DNA from 3 places in the Halomonas sp. C10-5 genome. Region 2 is predicted to be linked to each of the others. Evidence: predicted binding sites of a transcription regulator. Region 2 holds the regulator's gene; each other region holds the start of a gene.
What was found. Region 2 encodes sigma-54, which starts transcription at its own class of promoters, with help from an activator protein. Its sites were predicted from a motif close to TGGCACNNNNNTTGCTNT; they were not measured.

Region 1: a site for sigma-54 is predicted at 2,163-2,180, ahead of ACJ7IV_RS00520 (P-II family nitrogen regulator). Genes of this name have one in related genera too.
Region 3: a site for sigma-54 is predicted at 3,179-3,196, ahead of glnL (nitrogen regulation protein NR(II)). Genes of this name have one in related genera too.

What each region holds. Positions count from the first base shown of each region.
Region 1 is NZ_CP175665.1:105,188-110,149, reverse strand. Features, by position in the region: gene ACJ7IV_RS00535 (hypothetical protein) at 285-683, opposite strand; partial or broken gene ACJ7IV_RS00530 (magnesium chelatase domain-containing protein) at 901-1,545, opposite strand; gene ACJ7IV_RS00525 (accessory factor UbiK family protein) at 1,613-1,966, opposite strand; gene ACJ7IV_RS00520 (P-II family nitrogen regulator) at 2,235-2,573, shown strand; gene ACJ7IV_RS00515 (ammonium transporter) at 2,627-3,877, shown strand; gene glnK (P-II family nitrogen regulator) at 4,023-4,361, shown strand; gene ACJ7IV_RS00505 (ferredoxin--NADP reductase) at 4,511-4,962, opposite strand, start outside.
Region 2 is NZ_CP175665.1:2,210,624-2,215,585, forward strand. Features, by position in the region: gene lptA (lipopolysaccharide transport periplasmic protein LptA) at 1-69, shown strand, start outside; gene lptB (LPS export ABC transporter ATP-binding protein) at 77-802, shown strand; gene ACJ7IV_RS10345 (RNA polymerase factor sigma-54) at 940-2,352, shown strand; gene hpf (ribosome hibernation-promoting factor, HPF/YfiA family) at 2,542-2,850, shown strand; gene ptsN (PTS IIA-like nitrogen regulatory protein PtsN) at 2,858-3,325, shown strand; gene rapZ (RNase adapter RapZ) at 3,362-4,267, shown strand; gene ACJ7IV_RS10365 (HPr family phosphocarrier protein) at 4,270-4,539, shown strand; gene pmbA (metalloprotease PmbA) at 4,536-4,962, opposite strand, start outside.
Region 3 is NZ_CP175665.1:328,302-333,263, reverse strand. Features, by position in the region: gene ACJ7IV_RS01560 (deoxyguanosinetriphosphate triphosphohydrolase) at 1-622, opposite strand, end outside; gene glnG (nitrogen regulation protein NR(I)) at 678-2,093, opposite strand; gene glnL (nitrogen regulation protein NR(II)) at 2,086-3,132, opposite strand; gene ACJ7IV_RS01545 (DUF4124 domain-containing protein) at 3,533-4,093, opposite strand; gene glnA (glutamate--ammonia ligase) at 4,262-4,962, opposite strand, start outside.

The DNA.
Region 1 (4,962 bases), 1.3 Mb from region 2:
TGTCTACCGGAGGTAGGAAGTAGGGCTGGCATCGCTCCAATGATCTAGGGGCAGCCCCTGAGTCATCATCGCTTCTATAGTGGGCGGAAAGTCCGAATCGCCTAGAACGCCCGTACAGGCTTCCTGAGCGCTGAAACGGCTAAAGGTGCCTCACGGGCCATGGCGATCAAGAACACGGCTCAGTGAGGCGCACATGGCGATCTGGGAGGCAGGAGGGCTATCCCTTGCCCTCACTGCTATCCTTCTAGCTAGCCTGCTTGGCTAAATTAGGACCCATCAAGATGTCACGAATCTATTAAGCCCATACAAATAGCATAAGAGTTCAATGCGACCTCCCTAGACAGCCAGTCACTGGAAGCCGTGTTTGGTTGGATATCAGCCAAATTAACGTATGCTGTATTTACCAAATTTTCCAGACCCTTACTATCCATTACTGAGCCATCCACATAGTTCTCACTCAAGAACAGCTCTCTTGCCTCTTCCTCTGTCCCTTCAACATCAAACCTAAATTTAAATACATACCATGTTTGATGATAAATCGAGCGGCATTTTTCTTCGTATGCCTTTAGCACCTGCTCTCGGTGCTCAAGGGATTTTTCCGCATCTTCCAAGTAGTCTTGTGCCATTGCTGGCGCTGTTGCCAGTGCAGCTATAACGAATGCTCCCAGACTCTTACAGTTCACTATGCCACTCCTGATATTGGTTCCTTGGACGAGCAGCCACTGTAGCCATGTCCACAACTTGCTTACTCCTCCTTCATCATCTAACCCAGCGCCAGCATGGCTCATCCTCACCAGCCAACCAATAGGAAAGGAAGAGATTGAGACAGACAGGAAGGACCATAACCTAGGGATGGGCACAACCTACTGATTTTATTGCGGGTCTTCAAAAGCATGACTTGAGCAGGTTGTGGGCACCCGCGGCGGCAACCTCCAGGGCACGGCGGGCCTGGAACTGGCCACGCACCTCGGCGAGATCGGGCAGCGGCTGGGTGGCCGCGGGCGGGCGTGTCAGACGATGGGGAGCGATGGGGGCCTGGCCCAGCAGGTGGGCGACCACTTCCAGCAGGTGATCGGCGGGCAGCACCTCGAGCTCGCCGGCCAGGGCCGCCTCGTCGGCATTGGCCCGGGGCACGATCAGTTGCCGCCCGGCGCGCCGCGCGGCCAGGGCCAGCGGCAGCACGCCCTCCACCGGGCGCAGGGTACCATCCAGCGCCAGCTCACCGACGCTCTCGGTACTCTCGAGGCAGCCAGGGGGCAGCTGCCCCGAGGCGAGCAGCAGCCCCAGGGCGATGGGCAGGTCGAAGCGGCCACCCTCCTTGGGCAGGTCGGCGGGTGCCAGGTTGAGGGTGATGCGCCGCAGCGGGTACTCGAAGCCGGCGTTGACCAGGGCACTGCGCACCCGCTCACGGCTCTCCTTGACCGCCGTCTCCGGCAGCCCGACCAGCGTCATGCTGGGCAGGCCATTGGAGAGGTGCACCTCCACCTGCACCTCGGGTGCCTCCAGGCCGAGCCCGGCCCGGGTATGCACGATCGCCAGCGTCATGGGCGCTCCCTCGCGGATGGACTGCTCTCAGGCTAGTCCAGAGCGCGGCGGGCCGCCCGACGCGACCTCAGGAGGCGGCGTCGTCGTCCTTGTGCTCGTCGCGCTTGCCTTCACCGCTCGGGTCGCTCGCCGCCGGGGCATCGGCGCCCTCGGCCGCTGCGGCGGTGCCGCCGGTCTGGGCTTCCACCAGCGCCTCCAGGGAGGCGACCTGCTTCTCCAGAGCCTCGACCCGTGACCGGGTGCGCTGCAGCACGTCCATCAGGATGTCGAAGTCCTCGCGGGAGACCAGTTCGAGACGGTCGAAGGCTCCCCTTACCACCTGCTGGATACCCTTTTGCACCTCTTCGGGGGCCTGGGAGGCGCCCTGCAGGCGCTCGCCGATCTGCTGGGCCAGCCGACCGATTCTATCGTGGGTCACCATGACGCTTCTCCTGGTTGGGGATGACGGCCTACAGGATACGCGTGGTGCCCATGGGACGCATGCTCTCTTGCAGGGCACAGGGGCCAGCACAGGCACCATCGGAGTGCATGGGGCCTGGCAGCAAGCCGACGCAGCCGCCACCCCCACCCAGCAAAGGTGGTTCAAAGCTCAGATATAAAAAGAGTTTTCTCCTCACTGGCACGCCGTACGCATTGTGCAGGTCAGCTGCCCCATCGGGTCGCCTCCCATCCCCACGAGGAGACAGGACATGAAGCTGATCACCGCCATCATCAAGCCCTTCAAGCTCGACGACGTCCGCGAGGCGCTGGCCGACAACGGCGTCCAGGGCATCACCGTGACCGAGGTGAAGGGCTTCGGTCGCCAGAAGGGCCACACCGAGCTCTACCGCGGCGCCGAGTACGTCGTCGACTTCCTGCCCAAGGTCAAGGTCGAGGTCGCCGTTGACGACGGCCGCCTGGAGAGCGTGCTCGACGCCATCTGCGCCGCCGCCGGCAGCGGCAAGATCGGCGACGGCAAGGTGTTCGTCACGGCCCTCGAGGACGTGATCCGTATCCGCACCGGGGAGCGCGGCGCCGATGCCGTGTGATCGCCCCTTCCCGCCTGGAGTCGTCTGCTGCCTACCTGCCTGGAGAAAGTCCCATGAGTGAACTGACCGAACTGAGCTATGCGCTCGATACCTTCTACTTCCTGATCTGCGGCGTGCTGGTGATGTGGATGGCCGCCGGCTTCGCCATGCTCGAGGCCGGCCTGGTGCGCGCCAAGAACACCGCCGAGATCCTCACCAAGAACATCGCCCTGTTCGCCATCGCCTGCACGATGTACCTGCTGGTGGGCTACGCCATCATGTACTCCAGCCCCGGCGGTGGCATCCTGCCCAACCTGGGCGCGCTGCTGGGCAGCGAGAACGGCGTGGATGCCGTGCTGGCCGGCGGCGATGACGCCCCCTACTACTCCATGCGTGCCGACTACTTCTTCCAGGTGGTGTTCGTGGCCACCGCCATGTCGATCGTCTCCGGCGCCGTGGCCGAGCGCATGAAGCTGTGGGCCTTCCTCGCCTTCGCCGTGGTGATGACCGGCCTGATCTACCCGGTGTCAGGCTACTGGACCTGGGGCGGCGGCTGGCTCTCCGAGGCCGGCTTCTCCGACTACGCCGGCTCCGGCATCGTGCACATGGCCGGTGCGGCCGCGGCACTCGCCGGCGTGCTGGTCCTCGGCCCACGCAAGGGCAAGTACGGCAGGGACGGCAGCATCTACGCCATCCCCGGCGCCAACCTGCCGCTGGCTACCCTGGGCACCTTCATCCTGTGGATGGGCTGGTTCGGCTTCAACGGCGGGTCCGAGCTCAAGGTCTCCGATATCGCCTCCGCCAACAACGTCGCCCAGGTGCTGACCAACACCAACGCCGCGGCGGCCGGCGGGGTGATCGCCGCCCTGATCCTCGCCAAGCTGTGGTTCCGCAAGGCCGACCTGACCATGACCCTCAACGGTGCCCTGGCCGGCCTGGTGGCGATCACCGCCGACCCGCTCTCTCCCTCCGCCCCCGGCGCGGCGCTGATCGGCGCCGTGGGCGGGGCCATCGTGGTGGCCGCCATCGTCGGCCTGGACAAGCTGAAGATCGATGACCCGGTGGGTGCCATCTCGGTGCATGGCGTGGTCGGCATCTGGGGCCTGCTGGCGGTGCCGCTGACCAACGGCGACGCTACCTTCGGCGCCCAGCTGCTCGGCATCGTCGGCATCTTCGCCTGGGTCTTCCTGGCCAGCCTGATCGTGTGGGGCATCCTCAAGGCGGTGATGGGCGTCCGCGTCAGCGAGGAGGAGGAGTACGAGGGCGTCGACCTGACCGAATGCGGCATGGAGGCCTACCCCGAGTTCAGCGTCGCCAAGAAATGAAGGCAACGCGTAACGAGTGAGCTGGCGTGCTCCACTTGGCCCCCGTAAGGGGGCCTTTTTTCTTCCCCGCCGGCGGGGTGTATCCTGTAGGTCATCCGCCCTATCGGCGGCGGCACGCCCGCCCACGCATCACGAGGAACCGACCATGAAACTGGTGACCGCCATCATCAAGCCCTTCAAGCTCGACGACGTGAGGGAATCCCTCTCGGAGATCGGCGTTCAGGGCATCACCGTGACCGAGGTGAAGGGCTTCGGCCGTCAGAAGGGCCACACCGAGCTCTACCGTGGCGCCGAGTACGTGGTGGACTTCCTGCCCAAGGTGAAGCTCGAGGTCGCCGTGGACGACGAGATGGCCGAGAAGGTGATTGATGCCATTACCAGCGTGGCCAACACCGGCAAGATCGGCGACGGCAAGATCTTCGTCACCCCGCTGGAGCAGGTGATCCGCATTCGCACCGGGGAAACGGGAAAAGACGCCGTCTAAGCGGCCAAGCGGCCAAGCAAGGTCAAGCCCAGGCGACCAGTCGCAAGAACCCCCACCCGGCGGTCAGCCCGGTGGGGGTTCGCGTTTCTGCCTTGCTACCTGCCGCCCCCACCGAACCGCTTGGCGGCTCGGCGCTTGCAGCTCGGCGCTTATTTCTCGACGAACGCCCGCTCGATCACGTAGTCGCCGGGCTCGCCCATGCGCGGCGAGATCTTGAAGCCCAGTTCGTCGAGCAGTTCGCTGGTGCTCTCCAGCATCGCCGGGCTGCCGCAGATCATGGCGCGATCCTGCTTGGGGTCCGGAGCCGGCAGGCCGGTGTCCTCGGCAAGCTTGCCGCTGCGGATATGGTCGGTCAGGCGGCCCATGGTGTGGAACTCCTCACGGGTCACGGTGGGGTAGTAGACGAGCTTCTCGCTGATCTCCTCGCCCAGGTACTCGTGGGCCGGCAGCTCCGTCTGGATGAAGTCGGCATAGGCCAGCTCGCTGACGTTACGCACGCCATGCACCAGCACTACCTTCTCGAAGCGTTCGTAGACCTCGGGGTCCTGGATCAGGCTCATGAAGGGCGCCAGGCCCGTGCCGGTGGAGAGCAGGTAGAGGT
Region 2 (4,962 bases):
CGCGCCGATGGCGAGGGCGTCGAGGGCAGCCAGCGCATCCGCATGACCCTCCAGCCCGAACAGCAGTAAGGACGCCATGAAGACCCTTTACGCCCATCATCTGGCCAAGAGCTACAAGCGCCGTCGCGTGGTGCAGGACATCGGCCTGTCGATCCGCCAGGGCAGCATCGTCGGGCTGCTGGGCCCCAACGGCGCCGGCAAGACCACCTCCTTCTACATGATCGTGGGGCTGGTGCGTGCCGATGCCGGCTCGGTGGCCATCGATGACCTGGACCTCTCCCGGGCCGCCATGCACGAGCGGGCCCGGGCGGGGATCGGCTACCTGCCCCAGGAGGCCTCGATCTTCCGCAAGCTGTCGGTGGCCGACAACATCATGGCCATCCTCGAGACCCGCAAGGACCTCGACCGCGCCGGCCGTCGAGCACGCCTGGAGCAGCTGCTCGAGGAGTTCCATGTCACCCATATCCGCGACAATCTGGGCATGAGTCTCTCCGGTGGCGAGCGGCGCCGGGTGGAGATCGCCAGGGCGCTGGCGACCGAACCCGCCTTCATCTTGCTCGACGAGCCCTTCGCCGGAGTCGACCCGATCTCGGTGGGCGAGATCAAGGGGATCATCCGCCAGCTCAAGGCACGGGATATCGGCGTGCTGATCACCGACCACAACGTCCGCGAGACCCTCGACATCTGCGATACCGCCTATATCGTCGGCGACGGCAAGATCATCGCCGAGGGCGATGCCGAGTCTATCCTCTCCAACCAGAAGGTGCGTGAGGTCTACCTGGGCGAAGACTTCCGCCTCTGACCCCCTGACCGACATAAACCTATAAATATATTCCGGCGTGCTCCGCGCATGGCATGATTATTGCTTGATATCGTGTTGCGCCACGCGACGACAGGCGCTAGGGTAGGGTTTTCCGACACGCCAGGAGGACGCCTGCCATGGCCATGAAGGCATCCCTGCAGCTGCGGGTCGGCACTCAGCTGACCATGACCCCCCAGCTGCAACAGGCCATCGCCCTGCTGCAACTCTCCACCCTGGACCTGCGCCAGGAGATCCAGCAGGCACTGGAGAGCAACCCGCTGCTGGAGCTCGATGACGAGTTCGGGGAGCAGCCCACCCAGGAGCCCGCGGAAGACGACTGGGCCAGCGAAATCCCCGAACAGCTCGCCACCGACAGCGACTGGTCGGACACCTATCAGGATTTGGGCTCACCTGCCGGCGGCGAAGGGCCCGACTTCGAGCGCCAGGCTCAGGGCCAGAGCCTGCACGGCCACCTCGCCTGGCAGCTGGCGATGAGCGACCTCGATCCCCGGGAGCGGCAGATTGCCGAGAGCCTGATCGATGCCGTCAACGATGCCGGCTACCTGGCCGCCCCGCTCGACGAGATCCGTGATGGCCTGAGGCAACAGGGACTCGCCGACCTGCGCAACCAGGAGATGGAGCAGGTCTTGCTGCGCCTGCAGCAGTTCGAACCCACCGGCATCTTCGCCCGCGACCTGCGCGAATGCCTGCAGCTGCAGCTCGCCCTGCTCCCCGACAACACCCCGCACCTGCCCCAGGCGCGGCGCCTGGTACGCCAGTTCCTCGAGGCCCTGGCCGGTGGCGACCGACGCCTGCTCAAGCGCCGCCTGGGACTGGACGATGAGGCGCTTGACGCGACCATCGCCCTGGTGCGTGGCCTGGACCCGCGCCCCGGCAGCGCCTATGCCAGCGTGACCGACGACTATGTGATACCCGACCTGATCGCCTTCCACGACCGCCATGGCTGGCACGTCGAGCTCAACCCCGAGGCCCTGCCCCGACTGCGCGTCCAGCCCGACTACGCGGCGCTGGTGCGCCGCGCCGACAAGAGCGACGACAACCAGTTCCTGAAGGATCACCTTCAGGAGGCGCGCTGGCTGATGAAGAGCCTGACCAGTCGCAACGACACCCTGCTGCGCGTCGGTCGCGAGATCCTGGCCCGCCAGCTCGACTTCCTCGAATGCGGCGAGGAGGCGATGAAGCCGCTGATCCTGGCCGATATCGCCCAGGCGGTGGAGATGCACGAGTCAACCATCTCCAGGGTCACCACCCAGAAGTTCATCCATACGCCCCGCGGGGTGTTCGAACTCAAGTACTTCTTCTCCAGCCAAGTCCGCGGCGAAGGCGATGGCGACGCCCACTCCAGCACCGCCATCCGCGCTCGCATCCGCAAGCTCATCCAGGAGGAGCCGCCACGCAAGCCGCTCTCCGACAGCAAGCTGGTCACCCTGCTCGACGAGGCCGGCATCCAGGTCGCACGCCGTACCGTGGCCAAGTACCGCGAGGCCATGGGCATCCCCTCCTCCAGCGAACGCAAGCGGCTGGCATGACACCGCGCGGCGCCGCACCGTGGCGCTCCAGAGATTACCCGGGAAGCCATGGGAATCCCCTCCTCCAGTGAATGCAAGCGGCTGGCATGACCCGCGTCATCACCGGCATCCAGAGCGTCGGCACGGGGGGTATGCAAGGCTGGAAAAAGGGTTACAATCGAAGCACAACCAACGAGCAAGGAGCGTGTCATGCAAGTCAACATCACCGGCCATCATGTGGAACTGACCGATGCCCTGCGTGACTATGTCAACGAGAAGCTGACTCGCGTAGAGCGCCACTACGACAACATCACCAACGTGCAGGTGACCCTGTCGGTGGAGAAGGAGCGCCAGTCAGCCGCCTGCACCCTGCACGCTGCCGGTGCCGACCTGCATGCCGAAGCTCAGGAGAACGACATGTACGCCGCCATCGATGCCCTGGCAGACAAGCTGGACCGCCAGCTGGTCAAGCACAAGGAAAAGGCCCAGGCCCGCGCCCAGGGCGCCGGCGCTCGCTGAGCCCACGATGTCGTCCCTCGAAACCATCCTCCCCCCGGAGCGCACCCTCTTCGATGTGCCCGGGGGAAGCAAGAAGCGGGTGCTGGAGTTCTTCAGCACCTTCATTGCCCAGAACACTCCCAGCCTCGACAGCCAGGAGGTGTTCGCGCGCCTGATTGCCCGCGAACGCCTCGGCAGTACCGGGATCGGCAACGGCGTGGCCATCCCGCATGCCCGCAGCCCCCACTGCAAGGCCCCCATCGCTGGCTTCCTCAAGCTGGCCGAGCCGGTGGATTTCGACGCCATCGACGGTGAGCCCGTCGACCTGGTGTTCGTGCTGCTGGTGCCCGAGGAGGCCGATGCCGCCCACCTGACCCTGCTGGCCCAGGTGGCAAGCATCATGAACGATGTCGACACCCGGACTCGCCTGCGCCGCTGCGCCAGCCAGCGAGAACTCCACGAGGGCCTTATCGAGGCCATCCGACGACAGGGCTGAGCAACCGCTCGGCCAGGACGACCAGGAGATCCCCCCATGCAGCTCGTGATCATCAGCGGCCGTTCCGGCTCGGGCAAGTCGATCGCGCTGCAGGCCCTGGAGGATCTCGGCTACTACGCCATCGACAACCTGCCGGCCATGCTGCTCGGCTCACTGGTCGACGAGCTGGGCAACCCCGAGTCTCCGCGCTCCTCCATCGCCGTCAGCATCGACGCCCGCAACCTGCCCCAGGCCCTCAAGCGCTTCCCCAGCCTGCTCGAGGAGGTGCGTGAACGCGGCATCGATTGCCAGGTGATCTACCTCACCACTGACGCGCGCATCCTGATCGAGCGCTACTCTGCCACCCGGCGCCGCCACCCCCTCACCCGCGGCAGCGAAATGACGCTGGCCGAGGCGATCGACTCCGAGGAGCAGGCGCTGGCCGAGATCCGCGACCTGGCCGACCTGGTGATCGACACCTCACGGCTGTCGGTGCACGAACTCCGCGGCCGCATCGCCGACCAGGTGGCCCGGCACCGTCCCGAGCAGCTGACCCTGACCGTGGAATCCTTCGGCTTCAAGCGGGGCGTGCCCCTCGATGCCGACCTGGTGTTCGATGCCCGCTGCCTGCCCAATCCCTACTGGGACCCGCGCCTGAGGCCGTTCACCGGCCAGGACCCCGAGATCATCGCCTTCCTCGAGGGCTACCCCCTAGTCCAGGCGATGCTCGAGGATATCCACGCCTGGCTGACCCGCTGGCTACCCAGCTACGAGGCCAGCCATCGCAGCTACCTGACCGTGGCCATCGGCTGCACCGGCGGACAGCATCGCTCGGTCTATATCGCCGAACGGCTGGCGATGCAGCTGGCACAGAGCCAGACCCATGTACGCCTGCGCCACCGCGAGCTGGGCACCCAGGACACCCTTCCCGGCCCCGACGCCACACCTCATCAAGGAAGTTGAGCGTGCCGCAACGCAAGCTGACCCTGACCAACAAGCGTGGGCTCCACGCCCGTGCCGCCACCAAGCTGGTGCAGTGCTGCCAGCCCTTCGACGCACGCATCCGCGTGACCAATGGCGCCATGCAGGGCGAGGCAGACAACATCATGTCGCTGCTGATGCTCGCCGCCCCCTGCGGCACCGAACTCACCGTCAGCGCCGAGGGGGAGGATGCCGAGGCGGCCCTCGACGCCGTGCAGGCGCTGTTCGAGGCCCGCTTCGACGAGGATGACTAGCTGCCGGCCACGGTCATCTCGTCGATCAGCCAGCTGCCGGTATGAATGCTTCCGCGGGTGTCGATATCGCTGCCCACGCCGGCCAGTCCGCGGAACATCGCCTCCAGGTTACCGGCAATAGTGAACTCCTCCACCGGGTACTGGACCCTCCCGTTCTCCACCCAGAAGCCTGCCGCGCCGCGCGAGTAGTCACCGGTGACAGCATTGACGCCCTGCCCCATCAGCTCGGTGACCAGTACCCCGCGCCCCATGCGGGCGAGCAGCTCGTCGCGTGAGGCCAGCGGCGCCGCGATGCGCAGGTTGCGGGCTCCGCCGGCATTGGCGGTGGTCTGCATGCCGAGGCGTCGCGCACTGTAGGCCGAGAGCATGTAGCTGGCCAAGCGCCCATTCTCGACAAAGACATTGTCGCGGGTCTGCACGCCG
Region 3 (4,962 bases), 1.6 Mb from region 2:
CGAACTTGCCCGCCGCGCCGCCGTGCTCCACGGTCCAGGGATACTTGAGCAGGGTGCCCAGGGTCGCCGTGGTCAGGCGCATGCCGCCGCGGAACTGGTTGTACTCGATCTGGGTGACCACCCGGAAGCCCTGGGCGTTGCCCTCGTAGGTGAGCAGGTCCTCGCGCTCCAGGGGCGAGAGCCCCTCGAGCAGACCCTTGCCATCACTCTCGGCACGCTTGAACCAGTCGCGGATGGCGTACTCCCCGGCATGCCCGAAGGGCGGATTGCCGATATCGTGGCCGAGGCAAGCGGCCTGGACGATCACCCCCAGGTCAGCGGGGGTGATCCACCCGGGCAGTCGGCCGCTCAGCCGCTCACCGACGATCATGCCCAGCGAACGCCCCACGCACCCCACCTCCAGGGAGTGGGTCAGGCGGGTATGGATATGGTCGTTGTCGGTCAGCGGATGCACCTGGGTCTTGCGTCCCAGGCGCCGGAAGGAACCGGCGAAGACGATGCGGTCGTGGTCCTTGTGGAAGGGGCTGCGGCCGATCTCATCACGGCCGTTACCGGGGCGCTCGCCGCGCCGGTCATGCAGGCGGCTCGGATCCAGCAGCCGCTCCCAGCTCATCTGCGTCATGGGCATCTCTCCTTGAGGCCCCATTCTGGCAGCCCCCGGCGCCCCCGCCCAGCCCCTACTCCCCCTCCGCCAGGGCCGGCAACAGGGTCTTGAGCTTGCGGGTAAGGGTGTTGCGCCCCCAGCCCAGCAGCTCGGCGGCCTCGCCCTTGCGCCCCCCGGTGTGGCGCAGGGCGGTCTCGATCAGGATGCGTTCGAAGTCGGGAACGGCCTCCTCCAGAAGGTGAGTGTGGCCGGCGGCCAGGGCGCGGTCGGCCCAGTCGCGGAAGGCCACCCGCCAGTCGCTGCTGGCGACCAGCCCCTCGTCCCTCTCCTGGCGAAGCTCCGGCGGCAGGTCCTCCACCAGGATCTCGCGCCCGGAAGCCATCACCGTCAGCCAGCGGCAGGCGTTCTCCAGCTGGCGCACGTTGCCCGGCCAGGGCAGCCGGGTGAGGTGACGCTCCGCCTCGGGGGTGAGCACCTTGACGTCAGTGGCGAGCTCCTTGGCCGCCTCGGCCAGGAAGTGGTTGGCCAGGCGCGGGATATCCTCGCGCCGCTCGGAAAGCCTGGGCAGGTGCACGCGGATGACATTGAGGCGGTGGAAGAGGTCCTCGCGGAAGCGACCATCCTCCACCAGGCGCTCCAGGTCCTGGTGGGTGGCGGCGATAATGCGCACGTCCACCTTCACCGGGGTGTGGCCGCCGACACGGTAGAACTCACCGTCGGCCAGCACCCGCAGCAGTCGGGTCTGGGTCTCCGCCGGCATGTCACCGATCTCGTCGAGGAACAGGGTGCCGCCGTTGGCCTGCTCGAAGCGCCCCTGGCGGCTGGCCGTGGCCCCGGTGAAGGCACCCTTCTCGTGGCCGAACAGCTCCGACTCGATCAGGTCGCGGGGAATCGCGGCCATGTTGAGGGCGATGAAGGGCTTGCCGGTGCGCGGACTGTGCTGGTGCAGGGCGCGGGCCACCCGCTCCTTGCCGGTGCCGGACTCGCCGTTGATCAGTACCGTGATATGCGAATGCGAGAGCCGGCCGATGGCGCGGAACACCTCCTGCATGGCCGGCGCCTCGCCGATGATCTCGGCGTCCAGACCCTCCGGCACGCTGACCGGGCGCTTGCGCTCCCGGGCATGGGCCACGGCACGGCGCACCAGGGCCAGCGCCTCGTCGACGTCGAAGGGCTTGGGCAGGTACTCGAAGGCGCCGCCCTGATACGAGGCCACGGCGCTATCGAGATCGGAGTGGGCGGTCATCACGATCACTGGCAGCTCCGGGTGGGCCTCGCGCACACGGGCCATCAGGTCCAGGCCATCGATGCCCGGCATGCGGATATCGGTGACCAGCACGTCGGGCGGGTCGGCCAGCAGGCGCTCGAGGGCAGTATCGGCGCGCTCGATGCACTCCACCTCGAGGTCGGGCTGGGCCAGGGCGCGCTCCAGCACCCAGCGAATGGCACGATCGTCATCGACGACCGCCACGCGTGCAACGTCAGTCATGGCGCGTCTCCAGAGGAATCAGCAGGCGGAATTCGGTATGGCCCGGCACGGAATCGCATTCGATCAGGCCCTGGTGCTGGTGCAGGATGCCCTGGGCGATGGAGAGCCCCAGACCGCTGCCGTCGGCACGCCCCGAGACCATGGGATAGAACAGCGTCTCCTGCAGCGCTTCGGGGACGCCGGGGCCGTTGTCGAGGATCGCCACCTCGGCGACCAGACGGTGGCGCTCGGCACCCAGGGTGAACTGGCGCCGCGCCCGGGTGCGCAGCACCAGGCGCGGCTCGGGCATCGCCGCCTCGCCCATCGCTTCCACGGCGTTGCGGGCCACGTTGAGCACCGCCTGGATCAGCTGCGCCTCGTCGCCGGCGAGGTCCGGCAGGCTGGGGTCATAGTCGCGCTCGATGATCACCCCGGGGTGCTCGGCGAGCAGCAGGGTGCGCACCCGCTCCAGCACCTTGTGGATGTTGACCGGCTGGTGGCGCATCACCCGGTTGGGGCCCAGCATGGAGTCCACCAGGTCGCGCAGGCGGTCCACCTCCTCGATGATGATGCGGGTGAATTCGTGATGCGCCGGGTTCTCCAGGTCGCGCTCCAGCAGCTGGGCGGCACCGCGGATGCCGCCCAGCGGGTTCTTGACCTCGTGGGCCAGGCCCCGCGTCAGCACCTTGACAGTCTCCTGGCGGGTCATCAGCGCCTCCTCCCGGGAGATGCGGATCAGGCGGTCGCGGGGCTCCACCTCCAGCAGCAGCTCGTCGCGGGAGAGCGGGGTCACGGTGTAGTCCACGGTCAGCGACTCGCCGCCCAGCATCGCCAGGCGCGCCTCGCGACGGGTGAAGGGGTGGCAGGCGTCACGCGCCTTGGTCAGCACCTCGGCCAGGCCGTCCGCCTGCTCCATCAGCGAGCAGAGTGGCACCCCCTGCACGCGACTCAGGCTCACCGAAAGCAGCGCCTCGGCGGCAGGGTTCATCCACGCGACCCTGAGCTCGCCATCCAGCAACAGCACAGCGGTGGAGAGGTGTTCCATCAGGCGTTGGTACATCGAAGCGGCCATATCGGGTCCGGGTATACTTGCTCTGGAGAGGGAAGCTGCAAGAAACGGGCCAGGACGCTGGGGCCCATGACAGCGCGCCCTGCGACGTCTGACGGCGCAACATATGCACCAAAATAGTGCATAAGAAAGACGCCTGCACCATTGCCGGAGGGCCGAATCAGGGCGCCGGGCTCGCCCGGCGCTGCACTGGCTCATCCTCGGGCAGGCGTCGAGAGGGGGCGTCCAGGCGCCGCCGGGGCGTCAGGGACTCCTCTTCATCAGCAGGCGACGGAGGCGGCTGGTAGGGCGGATACTCGGAATGGGGAGGCCAGTGCCCGCCATGCGGTGGGCGACAGGGCCTGGGGCTGCCGTCCGGGCACCACGGCCAGGGTGCCCAGCGAGGGGGGAGCTAACCGGACGATTGGCGATTCACGTTGGCACGCAGCACATAGATGGTCACCGGCGACGTCCGGTGGCGCACCTCGCCGCCGGCATCCAGAAGCTCGGCCTGCAGCACATGCTCCCCGGGGTTCATGTTGGGCACCATGAACGCCGAGGTGTGCATCGCCGACTGGCTGACCTGGCCATCCACCAGCAGTCTGACGCGATGGTCCTCGCGCAGGCCGGGCTCGATCCCCAGGTCCACGGCGATGTTGCCGGCCGCACCCACCGGGAAGGCCTGCTCGTGGGTCGGCGAGACGATACGGAAGCTGTCGTAGGGCATGAACGGCTGGCCCGGCGAGGCCGCCGCCGGGGCGCTGTCCAGCCGCGGCGCGGCCTGGCCGGTGCGCACTTCGCCACTGGATGGCACCACCGTGACCGGTGCCAGCTCCACCTGCTCGCCGCCACGGTCGGGGTTGTCGGTGAACACCACGTTGCCCTGGGCATCCGTGGTGCGGTAGATATTCTGCGCCTCGGCGGCCACGCCGAAGGTCATGACCAGCACCAACGTCAGCACTGCCTTGTTCATGGAGAGCCCCCTGCTTGTCGGCTGCGCGAGCCTGGATGGTTCCGCAGCACCACTCTGCGTTGGATAGTGTAGAGAAGAAAGGGGTTCCGCCGGTAGCGGAACCCCTTTTCTGGTTCAACGAGTGCTGGTTCAACGTAACGCGCCGCCCCGCCGGGGCGACGACGATCATCAGCAGCTGTAGTACATGTCGAACTCGACCGGGTGCGTGGCCATGCGCAGGCGGTCCACGTCTTCCATCTTCAGCTCGATGTAGGCGTCGATCATGTCATCGGTGAACACGCCACCCTCGGTCAGGAAGGCACGATCCTTGTCCAGTGCCTCCAGGGCCTGGTCGAGGCTATGCGCCACGGTCGGCACCTTCTTGCCCTCTTCCGGCGGCAGGTCATAGAGGTTCTTGTCCATGGCATCGCCGGGGTGGATCTTGTTCTTGATGCCGTCGATGCCGGCCATCAGCATCGCCGCGAAGCACAGGTAGGGGTTGGCGGTCGGGTCGGGGAAACGCAGCTCGACGCGCTTGCCCTTGGGGCTCGCGGTGTAGGGGATACGGATGGAGGCCGAACGGTTGCGAGCCGAATAGGCCAGCATCACCGGCGCCTCGAAGCCCGGCACCAGGCGCTTATAGGAGTTGGTGGAGGCGTTGGCGAAGGCGTTCAAGGCACGCGCATGCTTGATGATGCCGCCGATGTAGTAGATGGCCATCTCGGAGAGGCCGGCGTACTCGTCACCCGCGAACTGGTTGGTGCCCTCCTTCCAGAAGGACTGGTGCACGTGCATGCCGCTGCCGTTGTCGCCCACGACAGGCTTGGGCATGAAGGTGGCGGTCTTGCCGTAGGCGTGAGCCACGTTGTGGATCACATACTTCATCTCCT